4 regions of the Exiguobacterium sp. BRG2 genome follow, and region 3 is predicted to be linked to each of the others. Evidence: riboswitches for the same ligand, from Rfam matches in the RefSeq annotation. Region 3 holds a riboswitch; each other region holds the start of a gene.

Region 1 (7,270 bases), on a different contig from region 3:
CGCGTATCGATTGCGAAAGGCGACGTCTTGATAGAGCGACGGATCCGAGAAGCGAATCCCCGTCATCCCAATCTCTTCTCCTTGATACACGTATGGAATGCCAGGTAATGTATGCAACATCAAACCGAGTAGTTTCGCACTCTCGACTCGGTATCGTTCACTGCCGAAGCGGGTCACTTGTCGCGTATGATCGTGATTGTTGAGAAACTGTGAATTGACACCTAATGGGTATAAGACGTCATACCATCGTTTCTGAATTTCCTTGAATCGTAAAAGGTCCATTGCCTCCATGTCGTCCGCGATTTCGAAGTGAAACAGCGTTCGAAGTTCTTCACGTTCTTCACTGACATATAACAGACCGTCTTCTGGACCGACGAACGGAATCTCACCGACCGTGAACAAATCTTTCCCGGCAAGGACGTTCGCATGCATTTCCTGAAGGAAGTCGTGCACACCTGGTTGATTCCCGAGATACGATAGATTAAACGGATTGACGACATCCTCAAGCGAACGTTTTTTGATCAAGTTGATGACGTCCATCCGGAAACCGTCAATCCCTTGAGCGATCCACCAGTTCATCATGTCGTAGATCGCTTGCCGGACAGCCGGTTGTTCCCAGTTTAAGTCCGGTTGTTCTTTCGCAAAGGAATGGAAATAATATTGTTCGCGCTCTTCACTCCACGTCCACGGGCTCGGCGCAAAGTAAGACCGCCAATTGTTCGGGGGCGTCTCTTTCGTTCCATCTTTCCAGATGTACCAATCATCCTTGTCGTGGATTCGGTCCCGCGACTGACGGAACCAGTCATGCTGGTCACTCGTATGATTGACGACCAAATCAAGAATTATCTTTAAGCCGCGTGCATGAGCCGCTGTGATCAACTCTTGTAGATCGCCCATCGTCCCCGCCTTGTCCATGATCGTGTAATAATCGGCAATATCATAGCCATTATCGATGTCTGGAGAACGGTAACATGGATTTAACCAGACGATATCGACACCAAGCGATGCGATGTAATCTAGCTTGTCGATGACACCTCGCAAATCACCGATGCCGTCCCCATTCGAATCCTTAAAACTGCGCCAATAGACTTGATAGACGACTGCTTCTTTCCAGCTAGCTCGCTTCATCTCCTCACTCCTCTCCCTACTCTCTATTCCCGCTCCACATATCTGTACCTGTTTATTGGACGATTTTTTTGAATTTCAAAAAAGTTCTTTTCTTTTGACTGAATATTCGTTATCCTTGACGACAATACTACGAAGGAGGCACACATCCATGAAACATTTCGCTCCATCCATCGCCATCGATCGGCTTCCTGCTCCCGTTTTCGCTGAACTTGCGAACCGGATCGGTGCTGTGAAAGCTGCCGGGCATGATGTCATTACCCTTGGTCAAGGAACACCCGATCAAACGACGCCCGTACATATTCTCGACGCCTTGAAACAGGCGATCGATGAGCCAACAAACCTTCAATATCCACCATTTCGTGGACATGATTTTCTAAAGCAAGCCGTCGCGAGCTTTTATGCGAACGAATTCGGCGTCACGATCGATCCGGCAACCGAGGTCGCAATTCTTCTCGGTAGTAAAGCCGGAATCGTCGCCTTACCACAAACGATCGTCAATCCTGGAGAAGGTGTCATCGTCCCGGATCCGGGGTACCCGGATTACCTGTCTGGAGCAGCACTTGCTGGCGCTTACCCGATTACGCTTCCATTGCTTGAGAAAAATAACTTCCTGCCGGATTACGATTTACTTGATACGACAGATGTCGAGCGCGCCCGGATGTTGTTCCTCAATTACCCGAGTAATCCGACAGGTGCGACAGCGACAGCAGAAGCCTTCGAACAGACCGTTACCTTCGCGGATGCCCATGATATTTGTGTCGTCCATGATTTAGCCTACGGTGGCATCAGCTTTGATGGTCCCACACGAAGCTTCTTGCAGACGGAAGGGGCGAAGGAGGTCGGAATCGAGTTGTTCTCACTCTCGAAACGCTTCAACATGTCTGGCTTCCGAATCGCTTTCGCGATCGGAAATCCGTCCGTCATCTCAAGCATCGAGACGTATCAGGAACATCTCTACGTCAGTGCCTTCACACCGATCCAACATGCAGCGACCGTCGCTCTGACGAGTGACCAGACATGTGTCCGCGAGTTAAGTAGTCTGTACGAAACACGACGCGATGCGTTGTTCGCGAAACTCGATGCGATTGGCTGGAGTGGACCACGTCCGGGCGGTTCCTTCTTCGTCTGGCTTCCTGTTCCTGAAGGTTACACGTCCCAAAGCTTCACCGATCACCTGCTTGACGAAGCACACGTCGCTGTAACCCCTGGATCCTTCTTCGGCGAATACGGCGAAGGCTACGTCCGGATCAGCTTGATTGCTGACGTCGAACGTCTAGAAGAAGCCGTCGATCGAATCGGAACGCTCAACCTGTTCCGGACACCTGTTGCAGAATAATTCTGAAAAAACATTTGACAGATGGGAATCATTTCCGTTAAAGTAAATCCCAACAGCATAACTACTTATCGAGAGCGACCGAGGGATTAGGCCCAACGACGTCCGGCAACCACCTATCAGGAACGGTGCCACATCCTACAGAATGGATTCATTCTGAGAGATAAGTTACGAAATCTTACACTTTCGTCGCTTTTTCTGGTTGCTCTGCTACTAGGAAAAAGCGACTTTTTTTGTATGAGGAGATGAGCAGATGATTGAATTCAAACAGATTACGAAACGGTTCGTCCGAGACCGGACCCCGATTTTTGCATTACGAGATGTCGATTTGACGATTCAAAAAGGAGAAATTTTTGGGATCATCGGTGAATCCGGTGCCGGTAAGAGTACGTTGCTTCGTCTGATCAACGGTCTCGAGCATCCGACACAAGGAACGGTAAAGGTCGACGGTGTCTCGCTCGGCGGGATGTCAAAAGCAGATTTGCGTCAACTTCGCTTGCGGACAGGAATGATCTTTCAGCATTTCCAATTGATCCAGTCGCGTAATGTCGCAGATAACATTGCTTTTGCACTGAAGGCTGCCGGCGTCAAACGAGCAGATTTTCCGGAACGGATCCGTGAACTCGTCTCGCTCGTCGGACTCGAAGGATTCGAGACGAACTTCCCGAGTCAGTTGAGCGGCGGACAGAAACAGCGCGTTGGGATTGCCCGGGCACTCGCGAATGATCCAACCGTCTTGTTATGTGACGAAGCGACCTCTGCCCTTGATCCGGTCACGACGCTGCAGATTTTAGATTTGTTGAAAGATTTGAATGAACGACTCGGATTGACGATCGTCCTCATCACGCATGAGATCGATGTCGTCAAACAGATTTGCCATCGTGTCGCGGTCATGTCTCAAGGGGAAGTCGTCGAAGTTGCCTCTACATACGATTTGTTCAGTCAAGCCAAACATCCGGTGACACAACATTACGTCGACACGGCACTCCAGATCGAGCTACCGGAACGCATCTTGCAAGCGACACCGGGAAAGATCATCCGCCTACAGTTCACGGGCGAGAAGACCGGTGAAAGTACGTTGTCGGAAGCCATCCGTCGATACGATATCTCGGTCAGCATCCTGCACGGAAAAGTCGATTACATCCAAGACGTCGCTTTTGGTGTCCTAATCGTCAGCTTGACGGGATCCTCCGATCAAATCGCACCTGCTCTCGACTGGCTTGCGGCGGAACTTCATACGCTCGAGGTGATTCAGGATGTGGCTTGATCGTATACAAACGATGTTACCAGAGTTGTTGAAGGCACTTGGTGAGACGGCGTGGATGGTTGGCATTTCGCTTGCCTTCGCATTGGTCGTCGGGATTCCACTCGGGATTCTCCTGTTCGTCACCGACCGCGGTTTATTCTTTCAAAACATTGCCATCCGACGTGTCCTTGACTTCGTCGTCAACATCGTCCGGTCCTTGCCGTTCATCATCTTGCTTGTTGCCCTCATTCCATTAACGAAATTTTTGCTTGATAATACGATTGGTCCGACAGCAGCATCCGTCAGCCTCAGTGTCGCAGCGATTCCGTTTCTCGCACGACTCGTCGAAACATCACTGCGTGAGATTCCACCTGGTTTGATCGAAGCAGCGGAAGCGTGCGGTGCGAAACCATTACGGATCATCGTCAGTATCCTTTTACCAGAAGCACTCCCTGGCATCATTCAGGGCATCACGCTAACGACGATCAGTTTGATCGGCTTCTCGGCAATGGCTGGGATCGTCGGCGGCGGAGGTGTCGGTGACCTCGCGATCCGCTTCGGCTATTATCGCTATGATAATCTCATCATGATCGTGACGATCGTCGTCCTCATCGTCATCGTCCAGAGCATTCAAGCACTTGGCAATCAACTGGCGCGAAAAACAGACAAGCGCTAATCATACATATAAAGGGAGAGTTGAATCATGAAAAAACGATATGCCTTTTTAGCGACAGCCTTACTTGGTGCAGGAATCCTCGCAGGATGCGGAGACAGCAGTGCTGATGAAAAAGACAAGACGATCAAGATTGGGGCGACAAGCGGCCCTTATAGCGACATGGTCAAACAAGCGATTCAACCGCAACTCGAAAAGAAAGGCTATAAAGTCGAAATCGTCGAATTCAGCGATTATATCCAACCGAACATCGCACTCGGTAGCGGCAATATCGATGCTAACTTATTCCAACACTCGATTTACCTGAAGACGTTCTCTAAAGAAAAGAAGCTCGACCTTAAAGGACTCATCACTGTCCCGACGGCACCGATGGGACTATATAGTAAGACGGCGAAGACACTTGACGACGTCAAGACGGGTGCTGAAGTCGCGACGCCGAATGATCCGACGAACCAGGCACGCGCGCTGAACCTCTTGGCAGAACAAGGCTGGATCGAACTGAAGCCAGATGTCGATCCACTGACTGTTTCAGAGAAAGATATCGTTAAGAATCCGAAGAAACTCGTCATTAAACCACTCGAGGCGGCTCAACTACCACGCGCCGTCGAAAGCGTCGATATCTCAGCCGTTCCAGGGAACTTCGCTTTGGCTGCGAAATTCGATTTACTCGATGCGTTAGCACTTGAGACGATGGACGAACAATACCGGAACCTCATTGCTGTCCAAACGAAAGATGCAGACTCACAAGTCGCAAAAGACCTGAAGACAGCTGTCGAATCCGATGCATTCAACACAGTCATCGAAAAATCATTCAAAGGTTTCAGCAAGCCTGAATGGGCAAACTGATAAAAAACAACCGGATTCCAAAGAGACAATCTCTTTGAAATCCGGTTGTTTTGTGTTAGAACCGATACCACATCAGCTCTTCATCATGATAGGTATCATCGACTTTCAGCGCCCGTGGTTCGATCGCGTATGATTCAAAACCAAGTGATCGATACAACGCTTTAGCAGCTTCATTCGTCCGGACGACCGAGAGATGGACTTGCTCGATCACAGGATGCTGCTTTAATGTACGTAATGCCTCTTCTACGAGTTGCCGTCCGACCTGTTGTTTTCGGGCGCGTGGTGTGACGTACATCGCGAATAAATTCGCTCGATGTCGCATCTTGACCGGATCGGAGCAGACAATCGTGACGACACCGACGAGCTCTCCTTCATGAAACGCACCGAACGTCGCTGCTTGTTCACTTTGAAAACGCATAGCGTACTGGTCGACCGGCCGATCTTTTTCTGCATCATAATCAGAACCGAATGCTTCCGGATGATTCTGCAACGCTTCTAATCGTAACGCTTTATAAATTACTGCATCTTCTGGATTCAATCGACGGATTTCCAAACTCCCCACCCCCTACCTTTAGTATAGAACAAACAATCTCATGAAAAAGAGGACGATATCGCATGATATGTCCTCTTTTTCATCTATTCAGGGTGTTCGGAAATTAATCGTGAAGTACGGTGCGTTGTCACGAAATGCCACACCAACATCCGCTTGTTTGTACTCTTTTTTCAAAATATTTTCTCGGTGTCCTTGTGAATTCATTAGGCCCCAATGCGCCGCAAAGACGTTCGGATACCCCATCGAGAGGTTTTCGCCAGCATAGCTGAACGTGATTCCTCCGCGTTTCATCCGGTCGAACGGATCACGACCTTGTGGATCTGTATGCGAGAAGAAATTATGTTTCGCCATGTTTTCGCTGTGACCACGGGTGACCGGCTTCAATGCTGTGTACGGTGCTAACGGATTCAACTTATAATCAGCGCGTTCCCAGTTCATCAAGCGAAGCATCAGTTTCTCATCCGTCGTCCGTAGCGCATTTGACGATGTACCGTAGAAGCCTTTTTTCTTCGCTTCGACGTCTTTCGGAATCGCAAGTGTCGCTTTGACTTTATTGCCGTCATGTTGATCGAAAAAGTACGTCACATAGTTGCCTTTCTTCTCATAAACGGCGGCATGGTCCAGATTCAACATGTAGTTTGTGTTGCCTTTACGATAGGACTTCACTGCGGACCACCCCTTTTTCTTCAAGGAGGATTCCGTATCCTTATTCAATACTGCACCTTGTGTCGTCACACCGTTTTTGAAACGATATTTGCCGTAGTCCTTACCATCCTTCGTTAAGGCGACGAATTCTTCCGTTGAAGTCCGTCTGACTTCCCAGTCATATCCGGGATACTCACTGCTATATCGATCAATCAGCTTGCCGCCACTTTTCGGGTAATCGGCTTCTGCCTGTTCCATTGGAATGTTTTCGTAGCCGAAAAAGGCTACCGCTGCTACTCCGATGATCAACCATTTTTTCATGTCGTCGTTTCGCCTCCTTTAATCTCATTACCTTTATTTTAAAAGAAATTGTTCCCCCCGAACAGTCATCGGCTCTCATTTGTCTAAATCACATCTTCCGTCCACAAACCTGACACATTTCATGAGAACGCTCTTCCTTTAGTGAAATGCTTTCTTTTAAACGATTCTTGAAAACATTTAGTACAGAGACTAAAGTATATTCCCCTTTTCTTAAAATGTGTGAACATTCTTTTATTTCATTCTCAGCGAATTTTGGTTGCTCTCCTAATCTTGACTCGGTATCATTAAAATTCGTAAGCCAAACTTTCAATGCTTTTCCAAATAACATAATGATATGAAGGAGCTGACCTATGGTTTTACTGTATTTCATTTATGAATCCATTGCCTTTTTACCCATTCAACAATACTTATTCTCCGGCTGGATGATCCTTGTCGCCTTGACTGTATCCTTTAGCTTAGCCAATGCCCACGAAGATGTTCGTCTCAATCAACGACTTGGATTTGAAATACTCGTTCCAGGTTCCG
Region 2 (7,270 bases), on a different contig from region 3:
TGGAATACCGGGCGAATTCGAATATGTCTGGGAGCAGTTCGCCGATCTGCGTGCCTATTTTCAAAAGGCAGAAGAAGCGGAAGATACGATTTTGATTTATTACGTATGACTAGTACCATCTATAAAAAAGAGACCCGCTTCCAAGTCGTCGACTGGAAACGGGTCTCTTGTCGTTCATCTAAATCAAGATGACTTCACATGGAAATCACTCTTTTTACAATAATTTTTAGATTAAAAATCGATTTCGTCTGGATCCGGTCCGAGGCGGACATCCGTTGCTAGACGATCAATTTTCTCAAGATCATCGGCATCGAGTTGGAAATCAAAGACGTCGAAGTTTTCTGCAATGCGTTCTGGTGTGACGGATTTTGGAAGAGCAACGATACCGTTGTCGAGGTGCCAGCGCAAGACGACTTGTGAAGGTGTCTTACCATGCTTCTCTGCGATTTCCTTGAAATCGTTGATTTCGAGGAATTTCCCTTGCATGAGTGGACTCCATGCTTCGACTTGGATGTTGTGATCTTGCAAGTATTCGTGCAGTTCGTGTTGCGGCAATTGTGGATGCAATTCGACTTGGTTGATCATTGGTGCCATCAAGCCCTCTTCTGCCAATGTATCGAGGTGATGTTCCTTGAAGTTCGAGACACCGATCGCTTTGATCTTGCCTGCTTCATACAGTTCAACCATTGCTTTCCACGCTTCGATATAGCCTTCGACTGGCCAGTGGATCAGGTAGAGATCAAGGTAGTCTGTTTCGAGACGTTCGAGCGATTCTGCGAATGCTTCCTTCGTCCGACCGGCACGAATATCATCGTTCCAGACTTTTGACGTTAAGAAGAGATCCTCACGTTTCACGCCGCTTTCTTTGATTCCTTTTGCGACACCGCGCTCGTTTTTATAGACAGCAGCTGTATCGATATGACGATAGCCGACACGTAGTGCTTCAGCAACAGCAGCGGGTGCTTCTGTTTCTTCGTCTACTTGCCAGACACCGAATCCGATTTGGGGAATCGTAATACCGTTTGAAAGTTTTGCGTATTGCATGTGTTACTCCTCCTCATAAAACGTAGTTTAGATTTGCTCGTTTAGTTTAGCACGAACGAACGAAACCGTCCGTTTCCATGCTCATGGAGGAATAGAATGGGTTAAAATAAAAGAGAATTCATCACATCTGACTGTATGTCAGAAAGAGGGGGAGAAAGGATGGCTCAAAAGAATAAAAAGCTATCAAAGGGAGCTTGGCTTAGTATTAGTGCCTTGTTGGTCACGCAAGCAGTTAGCCTATTTTTCAGTGCACGAAAATCAGGACGTAACCCGTGGGTATGGGGAGGCGCGGGACTCCTTCAGTTTCCACTTCCAGCAATCGCGTATTTGATTTTAGAACGACAAGCGAAGCAGAAAAAATAATGAAACAGGTCCGATCACCATGATCGGACCTGTCGTTGGTTAAGAAGAGATTTTTTCCTGTTGAGCAACTGATTTCTTCGGACGTGGGAAACCAAAGATGATGGCAATCGATCCACAGACGAAGAGCAGGAACGGATAGAACAGATACGGAATCAGTTCCGGTGAAGCCGTCTTCGTCAACTCTGCTGCGATCAAGAGTTGTGCCCCATACGGAATGATACCTTGAATCCCACAAGAGAAGATATCAAGAATACTCGCTGATTTCTTGCGATCGATTTCATACGTATCGGCGATTTCAGCCGCGAGTGGTCCAGCGACAAGAATCGAGATCGTATTGTTCGCCGTTGCGAGGTTCGTTGCACTGACGAGTGCCGCCATACTGAATTCGGCACCGCGACGCTGTGAAATCTTGCGCGTCAACGTCTCCTTCAAGTAGGCGATTCCACCGTTGAACGTAATCAAACTGACGAGACCACCCATGAGGAGCGTCAAGATTGAAATCTCTGCCATGCCCATCATTCCTTTTGACATCGAAAGGACGAACCCACTTAAACCGAAGCTACCGTCAATCATACCGATGATGCCAGTGAGCAATGTACCACCGACGAGAACGAGGATGACGTTAACACCAAATAGTGCAAGGACGATGACGGCGAGATATGGAATCAATTTGTAGAACTCGAATGCTTTAGCCGTTACCGCATCGCCAGAACCAGAAACGAATGCGAGTAAGATGACCGTCAAGATGGCAGCCGGGAGAACGATCATGAAGTTCGTCCGGAATTTATCACGCATGTTCGTTTTTTGCGTTCGAACGGCAGCGATCGTCGTATCTGAGATGAACGACAAGTTATCGCCGAACATCGAACCCCCAACGACTGACGCTGCTGCGATTGCGACGTTGATGCCTGTTGCTTCATGAATACCGAAGGCGATCGGTGCGAGTGCAGCAATCGTTCCAGTCGAAGTTCCCATTGCCATCGAGATGAAGGCAGCGATGACGAACAGACCGCTCATCAGGAGTGACGGAGGTAGGAACGTTAAGGCAGCATTGACGGTCGCATCAATGGCGCCGATTGCTTCTGCCGTTCCAGAGAACGTACCGGCTAATAAGAAGATGAAGACCATAATCATGATATCGGGATTTCCGGCACCGGTTGCGATTCGTTCAACCGTTTGATTAATCGATCCTTTCGTCGTGATTGCAGCAAAGATCAGCGCGATCAAAGCAGCGATAAGAATCGGGAATTTGTAAAAGTCGTCATAGAAGATGCCGGCTCCGATGAAGAGGACCAGAAATACGACGAGGGGAAGCAGTGCCCATTTGTTAGGCGTGATCATTTCATTCATTGTTGACACCTCGTTTCTCAAAGATACAAAAAAAGACCCCTTCGCAAGAAAGAAGGAGGTCTTTATGAAATAAAGACGCTCTTCTTATCTCTCAAGCTTTCGCTTGCTGGATTTGGCACAGTACGAATCAAATCGTCCGCTGCCGAAACATCATTGGGCCAGTCCCTCCGTTTCTCGCGATAAAAAGAAGTCATTCAATTGTTGTAAAACACGTTTCTTACCGTACCGCATTGAGTAACGCGTGTCAACTGTACTTTACTGAAGTGCCTGTTCTAACGTCTGGACGTTTTCTTCCATCAACTTAAAATACGAGCTGTTTTGCTGCGATTTCGTCACCGACTCGAGGTTATGGATCGTCACGGATTTAGCTCCGATTTCTTTTTGGATGACACGCGCAACCTTTGGTGAAACCGTTTCTTCGAACGCGACGTATTTCAAATCATGCATCCGCGCTTCTTTCACTAAAGCAGCCAGTTGCTTTTGTGAGGGTTCATCGGAAGGGGAAATTCCGGCGATTGGAAGCTGCGTGAAACCATATCGTTCGGCGAGGTAACCGTAAGCTGCATGTGTGACGAGAAGTTCTTTTTTTGATCCGTCAGCGACGGCTTGCTTGAACTCTTTATCGAGTGCGTCAGCCTGCTGATCGAACGCTTTCAGGTTTTTTTCGAATGTTGCTTTGTCTTTTGGTACTTCTTTTGATAAGGCGACTGTGATAGAACGTGCCATTGCTTTGGCGTTGACAGGATCAAGCCAGACGTGTGGATCGTATTTTCCATGATCGTGTCCTTCCTCTTCGTGCGCCTGCTCATCTTCTGTATGTCCCTCTTCTTCATGTGCGTGAAGCGTAGCATCCGATTCCAGCAAAGTGACATCCTTACTCGTCTCGATGAACCGGACGTCCGTGCCTTTTAGACTCTCTTGGATTTTTTTTGAATAGGGTTCAAGTGTCGTACCCGTCAAAAGGAAAAGGTCACCTTTGGCAATCTCAGTGAGTTGCTTTGACGTCGGTTCATAGGAGTGCGGATCTGCTCCAGGTGGGACGATCATCTTGACGTTGACTTGATTACCACCGATTTCACGGGCAATGGCAGCTGTTGCGAACGTCGATGTATAGATTTCCGTCTTTTTATCATCTGAAGTCGATGAATCGGTGTTTGATCCACAAGCTGCGAGGATACTTGCGCTCGCGAATGCGACCGTTAAAGCAGGAATGATTTTTTTCATTATATGTTACCTCCGTTATTAAAACGTAATTATTCCGATTTGGACTTTTTCACTATAGCGGAACGTTTGAGAAGCGTCAAGTACGAATACCGAGACGTTCGACTTCTTTTAAAACGGGGTAAAAGGATAATAAAGTGAAGGAATTGGTACGTCTTTTGGAGGTGATCAAGTGAAACGTGAAACTGCATGGCTAATGGGGGGAGCTGCACTACTAACGACGGCAGCTGCGGGAGCAAGTATCTGGAACAATTACGGTGCATTACTTCGATGGACTGAACCCGCCTTGCCAATCACAGAAAAACAACTCGCATCGCGGACACTCACTTACAAACAAGTGGGAGACCGTACCTTACAACTCGATCTCTATTATCCGCCGGGGGAAGGACCGTTTCCGGTCGCGATCTACGCGCACGGTGGCGCATTCGTTCGTGGAGAGCGCGAGGATCTGTTCTGTTTTAGCCCGATCGTTGATCGCCTGCTTGAACTTGGGGTTGCTGTTTGTAGTATCGATTATCGTCTGTTTGAAGAAGGCAGTTATTTTCCGGATAATCTCGAAGATGTACGGGATGCCTTATGCTTTTTGAACAAAGAAGCAGAAGATCTTCGCATTTTAAGAGGACGGATGATGGTATGGGGAGACTCAGCCGGAGCTGCACTCATGCTGACGACGGCACTTGCCCCATCTGCTTTCGTTGGTGAGCGAGATGAACGACACATGCCATTGATTAGTGGTGTCATTGCCTTATATCCACCGACGAATTTTTTATTGTTTACTTTCATTCAGACCTGGATCGCTCACATTAAGTTTTATAAAGGTGGACGGGAAGAATGGCGCAAGCTCATGACCCACGTTTCACCTGTGACGCATCTCTCGTCAGACGCCCCACCGATCATGCTCCTGCATGGCAAAAAAGATCCAATCGTTCCGTTTTCCCAAGCTCTTCACTTCGTTGAAAAAGGAGCCGATGTCGGAGCTGATGTCCGTTTGTTTTCTTTTCCGAACGGTACCCACTCACTTGCTAGTTTTGCACAGACCGAAAATCCATTGAAAATTGAACGACTTCTCGAACGAATTGAACGCTTCACTTGTCAGGTGTTGTTATTGCCACCGCGACAACTTCCCGATGAAAAACATGATACAATCAGTCATATTTCTTGAATGAAGGAGACAGAGACATGACTGAAATTTGTTTAGTGCGACATGGTCAGACGGATTGGAACTTAAATGAGCGAATCCAAGGAAGAGAAGATATCCCGTTGAATGCAACAGGAAAAAGACAAGCGGAACTCAGCGCCGCTTATCTAGCCAATGAAAAGTGGGATGTCTTGCTAGCAAGTCCGTTGTCCCGCGCTGTTGAAACAGCTGAAATCATCGGACGTGCGGTCGGATTGACGATCACAGCGACCGATGATCGACTCGTCGAGCGTGAATTTGGTGCCGCTTCCGGTGAACCGGTTGCGTCGATTTATGAAGCTGTTCAAGCGAACGATACGAAACGTGTTCCAGGTCTTGAAACGGAACAAGCGATTCAGGATCGCGTATTCGAAGCATTACAGGAAGTGACACGAACGTATGAGGGGAAACGAATCTTAATCGTCTGTCACTCGCATACGATCAAAGCAGCCTTATCGTCGATTGATGAGACATTCAGTTACCGGACACCTTTGAAAAATGCATGTGCGAATTATATCCAATATACGGACCACTATACGATTGATCGAATCAATGTAGCGGATCACATCACGGACGAAGTCGAAAAACCTTAAGAAATCGGTGTTTCTGGATGTTCTGCTAGATACTGTTTAAATGTTTCTTTAGCGATACTCGTGATATGTGCACCGCGTTTTGAACGACGATCCTTGTATTCTTGGACGAGTTCCTCACCAGCGAATCCATCCTCAACGACTTCACGTAAGATCGATTCGGATAAATCATTCTTCATCATGACCATCTTACCAGTGAAGACATAGGAGACGTGTTCGCTTAAGGCAGTCCGTTCAAGAGGCGTGACGATCATCGCGGCAGGGTCATTATCGGGTCGTGAGATCGTGATTTCAATCAAAGCACGTAAATGTTTTGTGAACAATTCATCGACGATCGGCTGATCGCTCGAAGGAACGACGATTTCTGCGACCCATTGTGCCGTTTGTTCGGTACTGACCGTTAGTCCATCTTGAATGGCGACGGGAATCGTCGTATCACGTCCTGACTCGTCCATTAAAATGCGCAATGTGCATAATTTAAAGGTTTTCATGAAAAAATGCCCTCCCTTGATCGCTTACGATTTTTCTACAGTATACCGTGAGGAATGTGGGACGGGAAACTTTTCCTGACGAAATTCGTGTGAACTATGTTTAAATAAGACTAGATATTACTAACAGGAGGATCGTTCATTATGCCGCAAGTACTCATTGGAATATTAGGAATCCTGGGTATTGTCTTACTTGCCCACCATATCATCATGTATTGGCATGCTGAACCGACAGACCGCCCGACGCTTGCATATCGCATTGCGCTCCTGATTGCCTGTTTGCTACTCATTAGTGGAAGTGATCATTTAATCAGTATTTTTTACGCGGATTCCTTAGCAGAATTCGGTCAACGCATAACGTATATCGTCTTCATCGGAGGTGCGCTTGGTTTCGCGTGGTACTTTCGTAAGAAGATGGAACAAGCGCCAACAGAAATGACACCTGTCGGAAACGAAGCAGGATTAACATGAGAAAAGCGCCGTTCATCCTGAGAGAGGAAGAACGGCGCTTGTTTGTGCGTCTTATTTTAAACCACTCGCGAGTCGTGTTTCCCGAATCATGTCGAGTTTGAGTTTCCAGAGACGGTCACTGAATGTGACGGCATAAATCTCTGGCAAACGGAGACGTTTGTACTCCTCCCAAAGACGACCAATCTGCGTTTCATGGAAGTGACGGATCTCTTCAATCGTTGGAACTGTATAAATTAGCTCTCCATCTTTGAAGATCGGTTCAAGCAAGCGTTCGACCTTGAACTGCTCTACACGGTTACGGAACGATGGGTCCCGGACGTCGATGAGATCGACGGCTTCAAGTGTCGATGGATCCTCATCCATCAACGTCACGTAATCCCCTTTAAACTTATCCGTCACCGGATCGATGATGCGATAGACTTCCTTGATGTGTGGTGTCGTCGTCTTGGCTTTTGACGAGGACACTTTGATGACAGGCGTGAGTTCGCCGTCTACTTCACGTGCGACCAGTTTATAGACCATTCCGAGAGCGGGTTGCTCGTAAGCTGTAATACCACGTGTTCCGA
Region 3 (7,270 bases):
TCGTTCAAGAATCCGAGGACAGGACGTAAACCCTTCCCTCGGTTCGTTTGTTTTGATACTACCTCATTCATCGTTGCCCTCCTCCTGTCGCATACCACAACAAGGTTTCTTCTGATGTATCCGCCGTCTTCGTTTCATGGACGATCCGTCCATCGAACATGACGTAGATTCGGTCCGTGACGGTCAAAAGTTCATCCCATTCACTCGTCGCGTAAAGGATCCCTTTTTGTTGTTGCGCGAGTCCGTCAATCAGACGATAGATATCTTGTTTGGCTCCGACGTCGACACCTTTCGTCGGTTCGTCCAAGACGAGTACAGAAACATCGGTCAGTAACCATTTTCCGATGGCGACTTTTTGTTGATTCCCACCGGATAGTTGACCTACTTCCTGTTTCACGTCTGCCACTTTAATGCCCAGTTCCTTGACCCATTGCGATGCCTGATCTGCTTCTTTGCGACGATCCATCAGCCCCCAGCGGTTGACGAAATCATGAGCTGCCGCTGCTGTTAGATTTTCTGCGACAGAATCGGCAACAAGAATTCCTTCTTTTCGTCGTTCTTCTGGAACGAGACCGATTCCCGCTTGAATCGCAGCTTGTGGATTGCGAAGGCGATGGGCTTTTCCACCTATCCGAACCTCCCCTTCCTGAAACGGGCGATCACCGAACAATGCTTTGCATAATTCCGTTTTACCGGCACCGACAAGACCCGCGATACCAACGACTTCACCTGTTTGAACCGTCAAGGAGATATCGTGGACGTCCGCATTCGTAGCACTCTCGACGGTCAATACGTTCGTTGCATTTACCCGTGACGTTTTCGCAACAGACGTAAGCTGACGCCCGAGCATCTGCTCAACGACAGCTTCCTTCGTGATGTCTGTCAAAAGATGTCGTGAGATGAGTTGACCGTCGCGCATGACCGAGATGGAGTCGCAAATCTCATATAGTTCCTGTAAACGATGCGAGATGAAGATGATCCCAAGCCCTCGTTCGGCTAAACGACGCACGACTGAAAAGAGATGGCTTGTTTCCGCCTGACTGAGAGGTGCCGTTGGTTCATCTAAAATCAAAAAACGGCGTTCTTGGACGAGGGCGCGAGCAATCAGTACGAGTTGCTTTTCAGCAAGCCGCAACTCCTCGACGCGTGTCTTGACGGAAATATCCGCCTGTAATGTCGCTAACGCTTCCTTGGCACGCTGTATGTATCGGCGCTGGGATACGAAGCCAGTCATCGTTCCGTCCGTCAACAGATCAAGACAGATATTCTCAGCGACCGTCAAATACGGGACAAGCGCCACATCGACCTCTTGTTGGACGAGGTCGATTCCAATCTGTTTCGCATCACGTGGTGATGTGATGGACAACTCCTTCCCGTCGAGACGGATCGTTCCTTCGTCCGCCGTTTCCGCTCCGGATAAGACTTTCATCAACGTCGACTTACCGGCACCATTCGCACCGACAAGCGCGTGGATTTCACCGGATTTCACTTCAAACGAGACTTGTTTTAAGGCTTGCACTCCTGGAAACGCCAGTGAAATCCCGGTCATCTTCAAGTGATGATTGGTAGACGTCATTGTTTTTTATGGACGTCACGCAACCGGTCCATCCACGGTTCATTGAATTTATCCGACGTACTCCATCCTTTGATGATCGTATCGAGATTGTACATCGTCGTATCCTGCTTCAACGCCTTCTGCTCCACGAGTTTCGCGTCGAGATCAAAGCTATCCGGTGTCTTCTCGCCAGCGATTTTCTTAGCCAGTAATCGCATGTCCGTTTGTCCAATCAAGAATGGATCCACCGCACTCGTCGAGACCCAGTTACTGCCTTTTTCACGCATCAGGTTGATATCCTGATTCGAGACATCGATCGAGATTAGCGGGATTTCTTGACGTTTATTATCCTTGAGCGATTTGTAAGCCCCTTTTGCGACTTCGTCCCACGCTCCCCAAACCGCATCAATGCTTCCTTTCGGATATTTCGCGAGAATCGCATTCATCTTCGTTGCGATATCCCCTTGGACATCTTGGAAGTTTGTCGGTCCAACCGTCTCAAGCGTTTTGATCTTACCGTCTGCTTCGTACGTCTTATAGATTTCCTGACGACGATCGAGCGGGGCAAAACCTGGTCCGAACCAAAGTTTGATGACACGGACCGGCTTTTTGTCCGTCACCTTCGTCACTTCATCAAGCGATAGCTTCGCGAGTTGATGATCGTTTTGGAATGTTTCCGTCACACCTTTTAACGCCGTTCCTTTTTTCTTCGTGACCGTATCGAACGTCACGACCTTCAGCCCTTTGTCGACCGCTGGTTTAATCATGTCATAGGCGTAGTCTTCCTTACCATGCGAGATGATGAGCCCATCATAATCTTGCTGAATCGCTTGCGCGACAAGCTCCTTGAACTTGACGTCGTTACCTTCCGAAATGAACGTGCTGACTTTAAAGCCAAGCGCTTCGCCTTCACTTCGTGCGCCATCAAGGAATTGTTTCGTATGGTCGTCCGATGCTAGGTTGCGGATGACGGCGATCTTGACGTCCGATTGAACCCCTTTTGGTACATCCTTGACGACCTTCGTCGTCGTGGCTTCTCCATTCGCACAAGCCGCTAGTAACAGTGCCGGTGCTAGGACGGCGTAAGCTAGTTTTTTCATGACATATCTCCTTATCCGAGGGGTTGAAGCCCTGTTAATTGTTCAATCGTTTCTTCATTCGGTTGCGTGATGACACCAAGTTCGGTGATGATGCCTGTGATCAATGTGTGTGGTGTGATATCAAACGCCGGGTTGAAGACGGCGATGCCTTCCGGTGCTGTCGCAATACCTTGGACAGTCGTCACTTCCTGCGGATCACGTTCTTCGATTTCGATCGCGTCTCCGGAAACGAGCGAGAAGTCGAACGTCGAGAGCGGTGCTGCGACGTAAAACGGAATACCAAAAGCTTGCGCGAGCAATGCCAATTGGAACGTCCCGATCTTATTCGCCGTATCTCCGTTTCGTGTAATGCGGTCAGCACCGACGATGATCGCATCGATCTGTTTTTCTTTCAGCGTATGGGCGACCATGTTGTCCGTAATTAACGTGACATCGATGCCGGCACGTTGCAGCTCCCATGTCGTCAATCGTGCTCCCTGCAGTAACGGTCGCGTCTCACTCGCAAAAACGGATAATTCAATGCCGCGTTCTTTTGCGATGTAGAACGGCGCAAGTGCCGTTCCATAAGCAGCGGTCGCAATCGATCCAGCATTACAAATCGTTAGGATCCGGTCGCCTGACTGGAACAATTCCAGTGCATGAATCCCGATTTGACGTGACGTCTGCGCATCCTGGTCGTATAAGGCGACCGTCCGTTTTTCCAACCGTTCGCGAATCTCTTCTACCGACGCCCCGTCTTGAATGATTGGATTCAACTGATTGAGGACATTTCGCAAATTGACGGCCGTCGGTCGTGTCGCGAGTAACGTCGCTGATGTCTCAAGCAAGGCTTGCTTGTAGACCGGTAGCGACGCTTCAAACCGGTATGCTTCTTGAACGAGCACGAATCCACCGAATAAGCTAATCGCAGGTGCGCCTCGAACGCGCAGTTGTTTAATCGCCTCAATCGCTTGCGCAAGATCAGTAATGACTTCATAGTGCTCTTCTTGCGGTAGACGTGTCTGATCGAGAATCGTCAAGACACGATCTTCGTAACGGATACTTTGAACGAATGTAGTCATCGGCTGAGTTCCTCCGTTACGTCAAAGTTTCGTAAATCATCAAATGTTCGGCATTCTGTACGGCGTTTGATTAACGCCGATCCTAGACGAAGAGCGTGACGTTTCCGCTCTAAGCGTTCCGTCGTTGAATCGATTGATTCTAAATCAGCGACCGGTGCAAGACCAATCGTCCGCCGAATCAATTCGCAACCGGCAAAGCCAAGGGCATCCTGCAAGATCGTGCTCAGTACATCATCGACGAGTCCTGATGCCTGGAACGGTTCGACGGCTTCCCGTTCCCATAACGCACGGAACGTCGAAGCGAACGTCAGCCAAAACGTATCGATGTCGCGAATCCGGGCATCACGAAGTGCTGAATAATCCGGGTATGCTGCAAAGAATAAGTGGGCGATGAACTGTCCGACATCAAATCCGAATGGACCATAAAAGGCGAATTCTGGATCGATGACTTTCGTTTCCGTTGCCGAAGCAAAGATGCTTCCTGTATGTAGATCGCCGTGTAGCAACGCATCTCCTTTCGTGATGAAAAGCGCTTCGAGTTTTGCGACTTCGCGTTTCAACTCATCGTCCGCCCATAGACGTGCCACCTCTTCTTCAAGCCCGGCTTCAATCTCGTTCGTCTCCGCGTCATGGAACGGATCCGTGAAGATTAATTTTTCCGTGATGTCGCACAAGTCCGGATTGTAGTACGTTCGGGCGATACGTTTTTTTTCAACCGGACCAAGCGCAAAGTCCGATGTATGGAATAACGTCCGAGCGAGATAAGAACCGATATGTTCCGCAAGCAACGGATACTGTTCACCTGCGAGTAAACCACTTCGAACGATCGTCAGATGTGAAAGATCTTCCATGACCGTATATGCCTCTTCATGACTAGCATGAAAAACACGTGGCACGAACGGTACGGCATGCCGTGCGAATTCACGGAGTGCGGATTGCTCGATCCACGCTCGTTCGAGCGATAACGGCCAGCTCTCCCCGACGACCTTCGCATATGGTAATGCTTGTTTTAAAATCAAGCGATGTTCGCCTTCTCGAATCCGAAAGACGAGGTTGAGGTTCCCGTCGCCAATCTCTTCTGCTTCGACGGCTCCATCGCCGATCAGTCCTAATGTCCGAACACAATCAATCGCGTCCTGTTCTGTGAATGCTTTATATGTCATCTCAGTTTCCCCCTATGTGATACACGAAAAAGCGCCTCTTTTCGTCATCGAAAAGAGGCGCAGAAAAGTCACTGCGTCCTCTTATCTCTCAGACGAAACGTCTGTTGGATGTAGCACCGTGCCCAGTGGTCGGTTGCTGCGGCGTCATCGGGCCAATTCCCTCTGCCAACTCGCGATAAGAGTCGTATGTAGTTGTCGTGTGTGATATTGATTTGAATCTTACGCAATCGACTTCCTCGCTGTCAAATCGAAATCAAGCAGAAACGGATATCATTTTTAAGTCATCTATAGAAAGAGTATTTTCAAAAAAATAAATTTTCTAAAAATAGTTTGACAAGTGGCGATTCTCATGTAAAAATTGCAATTAGATTTCACAATTTCATCCAATTCTTATCAAGAGCAGACGGAGGGACAAGCCCTACGATGTCGCAGCAACCGACCTTTTGGCACGGTGCTAATTCTTGCAGCTACTAAGCTGACAGATAAGAGTCCACGTTCGAATCATTCATGGTCTCTTGTCGCTGACGAGAGACCATTTTTTTGTTGAAGGAGGAAAGACATGGCTTATATCACTGCTACTTATCAATTGACTGCCCGTGATCGACTCGAGCAGCGCGCTGAACAACTCGCGCTTGGTCTGACAGTCGGTTCTTGGACGGAACTGAATCATCTCGAACAACAACAACTTGCCTCGTTCAAAGGGGAAGTCGTACATACCGAAGAGCGCGATGGCAAAGGATATATCACGATTCGTTACCCGGAACATAACGTATCGCGCGACTTTTCTGCGATTCTGACGACCGTCTTCGGGAAACTCTCACTCGACGGTGAAATCAAATTAACGGAATTGCTACTACCCGATACATTTACGTCGGACTTTCCAGGTGCAAAGTTCGGGATCGAAGGGGTCCGTTCCTTGATCGGTGTCGAAGATCGCCCACTATTAATGAGCATCTTCAAAGGAGTCATCGGACGCGATTTATCGTTCCTTCGTGATCAACTCGAAGGACAACTCGCTGGTGGGATCGATCTCGTCAAAGACGATGAGATCCTATACGACAATCCATTGACACCAACGATTGACCGGGCACGGATCGGACGTGAGGTCATCGATGCTCACTTCCAACGGACCGGTAAACGTGCGTTATATGCGATCACACTCAGCGGTCCTGTCTTTACGCTCAAGGATCAAGCCAAGCGATTGATTGATGCTGGAGCGACTGCTTTCTTGCTGAATACCTTCACATACGGACTCGACGTCTTACGCGAACTGGCAAGTGATCCGGAAATCAACGTTCCGATTTTCAATCATCCGGCATATAGCGGTGCGTTGATCGCTAGCCCGAATCACGGAGTCGCAGCTCCTGTCTTACTCGGCACATTACCGCGCGCTGCTGGAGCAGACTTGACGCTATTCCCGTCTCCTTACGGCAATGTCGCTTTGCCAAAGGATGTCGCCCGTGGTATCGCGGTCGAAGCGACCCGTCTCGGTCAGACGAAATCAATCTTCCCGGTTCCTTCAGCCGGTATTCATCCTGGACTCGTCGCTCAACTCGTACGAGACTTCGGGATCGATTCCGTCATCAACGCCGGCGGCGGCGTACATGGTCATCCGCAAGGTGCTGCGGCTGGTGTCATTGCTTTCCGTCAGGCACTCGATGCGGCACTCGCAAATGAATCCCTATCGACGGCAGCATCGCGTCATGAAGAATTACGAATTGCCCTCGACGCTTGGGGGATCAAGTCATGACCGTACGGATTCTTTGTGACTTCGACGGGACGGTGACGACACAGGATAACATCATCGCACTCATGCAGGCATTTGCGCCAGCGAGTGACTTCGAACCGTTAAAACGCGGTGTACTCGACCGGACGTTATCGATTCAGAGTGGTGTCGGGCAAATGTTCGCACTTCTGCCGTCTGACGGAAAAACAGCCTATCTTGACTTTTTGTTGGAGCGTGCAGTCATTCGCGACGGATTTTCGGAGTTACTGCAGTACAGTCGTCGTCAAGGCATCGATTTTTCGATCGTCAGCGGTGGAATGGACTTTTTCGTCGAACCAATCTTAGCGCCATTCCTCGACCAAGAACAGATTTACTGTAACGTCGCTGATTTTAGTGGTCCATTCGTCCATATCGATTGGCCAAACGCCTGCGATACCCATTGCACGAACGGGTGCGGCTGTTGTAAAACGTCCGTTGCTCGGACACTACGTAAAGACGGTGACGTCATCATCGTCATCGGCGACTCGGTGACGGACTTCGAACTCGCAAAACAAGCGGATCGTGTCTATGCCCGTGATTATCTGATCACGTTGTGTGAAGAGAACGATATCGCCTATACACCGTTTGAGACGTTCCACGATATCGTTCATGATTTAACACGAGCG
Region 4 (7,270 bases), on a different contig from region 3:
TTAACGCCAGTTGGTCTATTACCGATCGCAGCAGCAGGAATTTCGATCGAAGAGTTAATGCAAGGGGCACGTGACGCACAAGAGCGCTACGCGAGCGAAAACCTAGCTGACAACGAAGCGTACCAATACGCAGTCGTCCGAAATGCATTGTATGCGAAAGGGAAAACGATCGAGCTACTCGTCAACTACGAACCAGCACTTCATTACGTATCAGAGTGGTGGAAGCAATTGTACGGCGAATCTGAAGGAAAAGACTTCAAAGGTATTTTCCCAGCAGCAGTTGATTTCTCGACCGATCTTCATTCAATGGGACAATATGTCCAAGAAGGTCGTCGTGATCTGTTTGAGACAGTCATTAAAGTCGGACAAGCGCGTCACGCGTTGACGATTGAAGAAGACGCTCAGGACCTTGATGGATTGAACTTCCTCGCAGGACAGTCGATTCAGTTCGTCAACGATAAGGCAGCAGAAGGCACATTGCTTGCACACACGGACGGACAAGTTCCGAACCTGACAGTCGAACTTCCAGAGATGACACCGTATCACCTCGGATTCCTGTTCTACTTCTTCGAAAAAGCATGTGCGATGAGTGGTTACCTCCTTGGAGTAAACCCATTCGATCAGCCAGGCGTCGAAGCGTACAAGAAAAACATGTTCGCTCTTCTTGGAAAACCAGGATTCGAAGCAGAAAAAGCAGAACTCGAAGCACGTTTGAAATAATACAAAACGACAGTCGATTGTTCCTTAGTGGAACATCGGCTGTTTTTTTACGTTCACGAGATGAGGACGAGTAATCATTTTCCAGATTTATAGGCAATCCTAGCGTTTTCACTTTTAGAATACCCGTGAAACAGGTAAAGTGAAGTTAGAAGAAGAAATGAGGTGCACGTACGTGATTACATTCTTGGATTATTATCAAAATCAAGTGGAGTTAAGTTTTGAGGACCATCCGTTCTCGGATCGTCCTCTACATGTGTGGGTCATTGCCGTGTACGAAGGGAAATGGTTGCTGACCCATCATAAGCAACGCGGATATGAATTTCCTGGTGGGAAGGTTGAACCGGGTGAAACGGCAGAAGAAGCCGCACGTCGTGAAGTGATGGAAGAGACAGGCGGGAAAATCGATTCCTTGAAGTATATCGGGCAATATCGTGTTGCCGGAAAAGGGGATACGATCATCAAAAATATCTACTTCGCACAAATCGAATCGCTGTCATCCCATTTGGCTGTAGATGAAACAGATGGTGCTTTTCTGTTCGAGGAACTCCCTGATCGTCTCGATACGAACCGACAATACAGTTTCATGATGAAGGACCGCGTCCTTCCGGAGACACTCCGTGTACTTAGCGAACGCCGATTGGTTTGAACTTCCGCGGCAAGGTCCGTTTCGGACGTTTCGGATGTTCTATACGACGGCAGACGGGGAGCGCGTCGGTGCCTATATCGTACTTCCGCAAGTCGCGAACGGACAGGGGATTCTCTACTTGCGAGGTGGCACACGATCTATCGGAATGGTTCGACCGACACGGCTGCTCGCGTTCGCGCAGGCTGGTTTTTTCGTCATGGCACCTTTCTATCGGGGAAACTTAGGCGGAACAGGAAAAGAAGATTTCGGATATCGGGATGTCGAAGACGCATGCAGTGCTTTCGATTGGTTGCAACAACGTGTCTCGCATGTTCATGCATTCGGATTTTCTCGTGGGGGGCAAATGGCATTACTCCTGGCTCATCATCGTCCAGTTTCGCGGACGGTGTCGTGGGCAGGCGTGACCGAGTTGACATGGACCTACGAGGAGCAGAAGACGATGCAAAAGATGTTGCGTCGCTATACGGGGGGGACACCAGACACCGTACCTGAGGCGTATAAGGTGCGCTCGCCGCTTCATGTCGCTCCTCAAGGTGAAGTATTATTGATTCACGGTGCGTATGATGAGAACGTTCGTTTACGACATGCGACGGCTTATGCTGCACGTCATCCCGACAAAACCCTGCTTCAGACTTATGCGTATGCACATCAGTTCCCGATCTATGAAAAATTACGTGTGACGCGTGATATTTTGACTTGGTTCGAGACAGGCATTTGGAACCGATATGATACATGATTCAAGCAATACGACGTTTGTCGTATTGCTTTTTGTATTTTGGAAGATGAAGCATAGAGATTGAAAAAATAGACCATTGATACATTGTAAAAAACAATAAACTCCTAAAAAGTAAACTTTGATATAATAGAAACCATCTGAGGACAATGGAGGGGGCAGGAGAACGATGGATATCATATTAGCACGTCAACCCGTCGTTAATCGAGTTGGATCAATTGATGCATTTGAATTATTGTATCGTTCGATTGAACAAATGACTATTTTTGATGGGGATTTAGCGACGATGGATGTATTGACGAATACACTCGTCCATATGGGGGTGGAACATGTCGCGGAAGGAAAAAAACTTTTCGTCAACTTTACGTCAGATTTGTTGAAAAGTGATCTGATTCATTATTTAGATCCTAACCGATTCGTCATTGAAATTTTAGAGACAGTTGATATTGATACTGAAATGTTGTCTGTTCTGCATAGTTGGAAAGAAGCAGGCTTCACATTAGCACTTGATGATTTTGTGACAGATTTACTTCGACAGCACGGAGCGGAATTGTTTGCGTTGATCGATTTAATTAAAATCGACATCGAGGCAATTTCCCCTCGCGAGCAAAGTGCCATTTTGCATATCGTTCGACGTAATTATCCTCATATTAAGATGCTTGCTGAACGTGTCGAGACGCACGAGGACCATACACGTTGTCTTGATATGGGGTATGACTGGTTCCAAGGCTATTTTTATGCTAAACCGATGCTGATGAAAGGGAAAGCTGTTCCACCACAATTGCCGGTGTTGTTAAAGATGCTGAAGTGGCTTGATACGGATGAGAAGTACGATGAAGTCATTGATGAAATCGAAGCCAATCCGTATATCAGCATCCAGGTATTACAACTAATCAATTCTCCGGGAGTGGGATTACGCAATACGGTTAGTTCCGTTCGTCAAGCGATCTCACTACTTGGCTTCGCTCAACTTAAAAGCTGGATTTCGTTAATTGTCTTACGTGAAATGAAGCTCGCAAGTCCTTATGAATGGTCGAATGAGTTGCTGCGTTCTTCCTTACATTGTGCAAAGCTCTGTGAGTTGTTTGCAACAGAAACAAGGACGCTGCAACAAGAGAGTGCCTATATGATCGGCTTGTTATCGCATATCGATGCGTTATTGTCCGTTGATATTGACGACATCATCGATCAATTGCCAATCGAGGAATCCTTGAAGATTGTCCTCCAAGGAAAAGACCATCCGTTCCGGGATTGTCTAGTGCTTGCGATCAGCGCAGATCGCGGTGATTTCGAACAGTTCGAATTGCTCAGTCAACGGTTAGGTGTATCACTTCCGCGAGCATATGCGTTACTGACGGAAAGTCAGGAGTGGCTTATGCAAAAAGAGATGCATCTTCAAGAAGAGACAGATGCCATTCTATAAAAAAAAGAGCCTCAGGGCTCTTTTTTTTATAGACATGGACCTGCTGACTTGATCGCATCCGTCGCACTTTCGAAACGAAGGAAATTATGTTGGAATTTCTCAGCAAGCGAACGCGCTTGTGTGTTGTATTCGTCTGGATTTGACCAGACGCGTACCGGATTGAGTAATTCACTTGGAACACCAGGAACTTCAAGTGGCATATGAAGTCCGAAGATTGGGTGCTCTTCTGTTGGAATCGTTGCAAGTGTTCCGTTGACGGCAGCGTTGACCATCGTCCGTGTATACGATAGCTTCATTCGACTACCTGTCCCGTAAGCACCGCCTGTCCAGCCTGTGTTGACGAGATAAACGGTCACACCGTGACGATCAATCAGTTCTCCGAGCATCGTCGCATACTTTTCAGGTATCAGTGGAAGAAATGGTGAACCGAAGCATGTCGAGAACGTTGCTTCCGGTTCCGTGATACCACGCTCTGTTCCAGCAAGTTTTGATGTATAACCTGATAGGAAATGATACATCGCTTGTTCTTTCGTCAATTTACTGATCGGAGGCAAGACACCATACGCATCAGCCGTCAAGAAGACAATCGTCTTCGGATGACCAGCCCGTGATGGAACAGCGATGTTATCGATCGCTGTGATCGGATAAGCAGCACGTGTATTTTCAGTCAACGATGTGTCATCGTAATCAGGATGACGAGATTCATCGAGCACGACGTTTTCAAGGACAGTTCCGAAACGGATCGCATCAAAAATTTGCGGTTCTTTTTCGCGTGACAGATTGACCGTCTTCGCATAACATCCACCTTCAATGTTGAAGACGCCGTTATGCGACCAACCATGCTCATCGTCACCGATCAATTGACGGCTATCGTCTGCTGACAGGGTGGTCTTACCAGTACCGGATAGACCGAAGAACAAGGCGACGTCGCCTTCGTGTCCGACGTTTGCTGAACAGTGCATCGAAAGGACATTTTCTTGTGGTAAGAGGTAGTTCATGACGGAAAAAATCGATTTTTTGATTTCGCCCGCATATTCGGTTCCGCCGATCAAGACGATCCGGTGTTCAAACGACATGGCGATGAATGTCTCGGAATTCGTTCCGTCAACGGTAGGGTCTGCTTTGAAATGTGGCGCGTAGACGACCGTGAACGGTTCGAAGGCAGCCACTTCAGGATACTCGCGTAAAAAGAGTTGTTTGGCAAACAGGTTATGCCAAGCGTATTGTGTGAGCACACGAACCGGAAGGGTGAAGTGCGTATCTGCCCCAGCAGCAGCTTCTGTGTAGTAGAGCTGATCGGCTTCGTTCATGTAACGAAGAACCTTTTGTAACAATTGTTCAAATTTGTCTCCATCCATCGGTTGGTTAACATGACCCCAATCAATGTGAGACTCGCAGGAAGAATCACGGACGATGAACTTATCTTTTGGTGAACGACCTGTAAATTTCCCCGTTTCTACAGATAGTGCGCCGTTCTCAGTAAGGACACCTTCTTCGTTTCGAATCGCATGTTCGACAAGTTCAGCAACAGATAGTTGTTTGAACACATGCTCTTTCTTGAGTAGTTCTTCGATATTCAGGACCGTCATCGGCATCCTGACCCCACCTTTCCCCTACGTTGGTTTTGGCTCACTGAATTTAGTATGACACATTTATTATATATGACATACTAAAGAGAGCGCAATCATTTTCTGGTGCTGATTTCTATTTATCTGGAAACGCTTTCAGCATTAATAGTTTAACATCTCTTTTAAAAAGTTTCGACTAGAATTTGAAACCTTGCTTGACAGAGTAGGTACAACTTTATATCATGTAATTCGTAACGGATACTCTTATTCTGAGCAGGTGGAGGGAACAAGGCCCGAAGAAACCCGGCAACCGTCCTACATTAATTCATATATTAATGAGGGAAAAGGTGCTCTCCTGAAGCGAAGTAAACACTTCGAACGATAAGAGGGTAAAGGAAGAACGCACAACCTTTCCCTGACCATTTTTTGGACTTGGAAAGGTTTTTTTCATTTTACCGTCCCACTCAACTAGGGGAAATGAGTACACCGTCAAATTCTTTTTTGGGAGGGTCATACATGACAAACCTTAATCGCCGACTATTCACGTCGGAGTCAGTCACTGAAGGTCATCCAGATAAAATCTGTGACCAAATTTCGGATTCAATCCTCGATGCGATTCTTGCAGCGGATCCAAACGCACGTGTTGCGGCAGAAACTTCTGTTACAACAGGTCTCGTTCTCGTTGCAGGTGAGATCACGACATCCACTTACGTCGACATTCCAAAAGTCGTTCGTGAAACGATTCGTGAAATCGGCTACACACGCGCGAAATACGGTTTCGATGCGGATACATGTGCTGTATTGACATCGATCGATGAGCAATCAGCAGATATCGCTCTTGGTGTCGACCAAGCGCTTGAAGCACGTGAAGGTAGCATGTCTGATGCAGAAATCGATGCAATCGGTGCAGGAGACCAAGGTCTTATGTTCGGTTACGCAACGAAAGAAACACCAGAACTCATGCCACTTCCAATTTCGCTTTCGCACCGTCTCGCACGCCGTTTGGCAGAAGTGCGTAAAAACGGTCAACTCGACTACCTTCGTCCGGACGGAAAAACACAAGTCACGGTCGAATACAACGAGAACAACGAGCCGGTTCGTGTCGATACGATCGTCATTTCGACACAACATGCGGAAGAAGTTACGCTTGAGCAAATCCAAGCTGATTTAAAAGAACACGTCATCACACCAGTCATCCCGGCTGAATACATCGACGCAGCAACGAAATTCTTCATCAACCCAACTGGTCGTTTCGTCATTGGCGGACCACAAGGAGATGCTGGATTGACTGGTCGTAAGATCATCGTTGATACGTATGGTGGATACGCACGCCACGGCGGTGGAGCATTCTCAGGTAAAGATCCAACAAAAGTCGACCGTTCAGCTGCATACGCAGCACGTTACGTCGCGAAGAACCTCGTTGCTGCAGGTCTTGCAGACAAAGCAGAAGTTCAACTCGCTTACGCAATCGGTGTCGCACACCCAGTATCAATCGCGGTTGATACATTCGGCACAGGAAAACTGCCTGAAGCACAACTCGTCGAATTGGTTGCTGAAAACTTCGATCTTCGTCCGGCTGGAATCATCAACATGCTTGATCTCCGTCGTCCGATCTATCGTCAAACAGCTGCATACGGTCACTTCGGTCGTACAGATGTTGAGCTTCCATGGGAGCAAACAGATAAAGCAGCAGTTCTTGAAGAACAAGCAAAACGTTTCGCATAATCAAAAAGTCCGGAAATCCTACTTGGGTTTTCGGGCTTTTTTGTTTCCGCGGAACTTTGCAGGAAACGAATGTTTTTTCTAGAAAAGGGTAAAAGTACATGAGTCGATTTGTATGAGTATAAAGGGGGGTTCCGATTATGGAAATACGCGAAGCTATTCCAGCTGATGCAGGACGTATTCATGACATTGCCGTCACATCTTGGTTGGATACGTATGAAGAAATCTATTCCGAACGTTCGAAAGCGCATTTCGTGCAGGAGGCGTATCCGCAAGAAGAAGTCGTTCGTGCGATCCTGACAGCGGAAGAAGCACGGGGAGAGTATTTTTATGTCGGAATCATCAACGAGGAAATCGTCGGTTTCATTCATGCTGTTGATGTCGAAGGAACATGGGAGATCATTCGGCTTTACGTCCTGCCGGAATATCAGCAAAACGGAATCGGAAGACGTCTGATT

Evidence for each region. Region 3 has a riboswitch for S-adenosylmethionine ahead of Q9R23_RS15395 (2,3-diketo-5-methylthiopentyl-1-phosphate enolase). Riboswitches for the same ligand answer to the same signal wherever they lie in the genome.
Region 1: linked by a shared signal. The riboswitch ahead of Q9R23_RS06790 (methionine ABC transporter ATP-binding protein) and the one ahead of Q9R23_RS15395 (2,3-diketo-5-methylthiopentyl-1-phosphate enolase) in region 3 are both predicted to bind S-adenosylmethionine.
Region 2: linked by a shared signal. The riboswitch ahead of Q9R23_RS09365 (Na+/H+ antiporter NhaC family protein) and the one ahead of Q9R23_RS15395 (2,3-diketo-5-methylthiopentyl-1-phosphate enolase) in region 3 are both predicted to bind S-adenosylmethionine.
Region 4: linked by a shared signal. The riboswitch ahead of metK (methionine adenosyltransferase) and the one ahead of Q9R23_RS15395 (2,3-diketo-5-methylthiopentyl-1-phosphate enolase) in region 3 are both predicted to bind S-adenosylmethionine.

What each region holds. Positions count from the first base shown of each region.
Region 1 covers NZ_JAUZUW010000004.1:16,358-23,627, forward strand. The annotation lists gene Q9R23_RS06780 (alpha-glucosidase) at 1-1,128, opposite strand, end outside; gene Q9R23_RS06785 (aminotransferase class I/II-fold pyridoxal phosphate-dependent enzyme) at 1,277-2,464, shown strand; SAM riboswitch class I at 2,527-2,631, shown strand; gene Q9R23_RS06790 (methionine ABC transporter ATP-binding protein) at 2,715-3,728, shown strand; gene Q9R23_RS06795 (methionine ABC transporter permease) at 3,718-4,383, shown strand; gene Q9R23_RS06800 (MetQ/NlpA family ABC transporter substrate-binding protein) at 4,411-5,226, shown strand; gene Q9R23_RS06805 (GNAT family N-acetyltransferase) at 5,282-5,779, opposite strand; gene Q9R23_RS06810 (CAP domain-containing protein) at 5,867-6,745, opposite strand; gene Q9R23_RS06815 (hypothetical protein) at 7,096-7,270, shown strand, end outside.
Region 2 covers NZ_JAUZUW010000006.1:2,723-9,992, reverse strand. The annotation lists gene Q9R23_RS09380 (YfbM family protein) at 1-109, shown strand, start outside; gene Q9R23_RS09375 (aldo/keto reductase) at 232-1,044, opposite strand; gene Q9R23_RS09370 (hypothetical protein) at 1,204-1,407, shown strand; gene Q9R23_RS09365 (Na+/H+ antiporter NhaC family protein) at 1,447-2,757, opposite strand; SAM riboswitch class I at 2,839-2,943, opposite strand; gene Q9R23_RS09360 (metal ABC transporter solute-binding protein, Zn/Mn family) at 3,013-3,981, opposite strand; gene Q9R23_RS09355 (alpha/beta hydrolase) at 4,151-5,140, shown strand; gene Q9R23_RS09350 (histidine phosphatase family protein) at 5,158-5,748, shown strand; gene Q9R23_RS09345 (YwpF family protein) at 5,745-6,236, opposite strand; gene Q9R23_RS09340 (hypothetical protein) at 6,378-6,704, shown strand; gene Q9R23_RS09335 (nicotinate phosphoribosyltransferase) at 6,756-7,270, opposite strand, start outside.
Region 3 covers NZ_JAUZUW010000017.1:6,006-13,275, reverse strand. The annotation lists gene Q9R23_RS15420 (ABC transporter permease) at 1-71, opposite strand, end outside; gene Q9R23_RS15415 (sugar ABC transporter ATP-binding protein) at 68-1,576, opposite strand; gene Q9R23_RS15410 (sugar ABC transporter substrate-binding protein) at 1,573-2,655, opposite strand; gene mtnA (S-methyl-5-thioribose-1-phosphate isomerase) at 2,667-3,716, opposite strand; gene mtnK (S-methyl-5-thioribose kinase) at 3,713-4,879, opposite strand; SAM riboswitch class I at 4,958-5,061, opposite strand; SAM riboswitch class I at 5,267-5,368, shown strand; gene Q9R23_RS15395 (2,3-diketo-5-methylthiopentyl-1-phosphate enolase) at 5,439-6,629, shown strand; gene Q9R23_RS15390 (2-hydroxy-3-keto-5-methylthiopentenyl-1-phosphate phosphatase) at 6,626-7,270, shown strand, end outside.
Region 4 covers NZ_JAUZUW010000003.1:78,547-85,816, forward strand. The annotation lists gene Q9R23_RS05490 (glucose-6-phosphate isomerase) at 1-720, shown strand, start outside; gene ytkD (RNA deprotection pyrophosphohydrolase) at 893-1,366, shown strand; gene Q9R23_RS05500 (alpha/beta hydrolase family protein) at 1,338-2,102, shown strand; gene Q9R23_RS05505 (EAL and HDOD domain-containing protein) at 2,269-3,522, shown strand; gene pckA (phosphoenolpyruvate carboxykinase (ATP)) at 3,549-5,117, opposite strand; SAM riboswitch class I at 5,352-5,478, shown strand; gene metK (methionine adenosyltransferase) at 5,607-6,815, shown strand; gene Q9R23_RS05520 (GNAT family N-acetyltransferase) at 6,953-7,270, shown strand, end outside.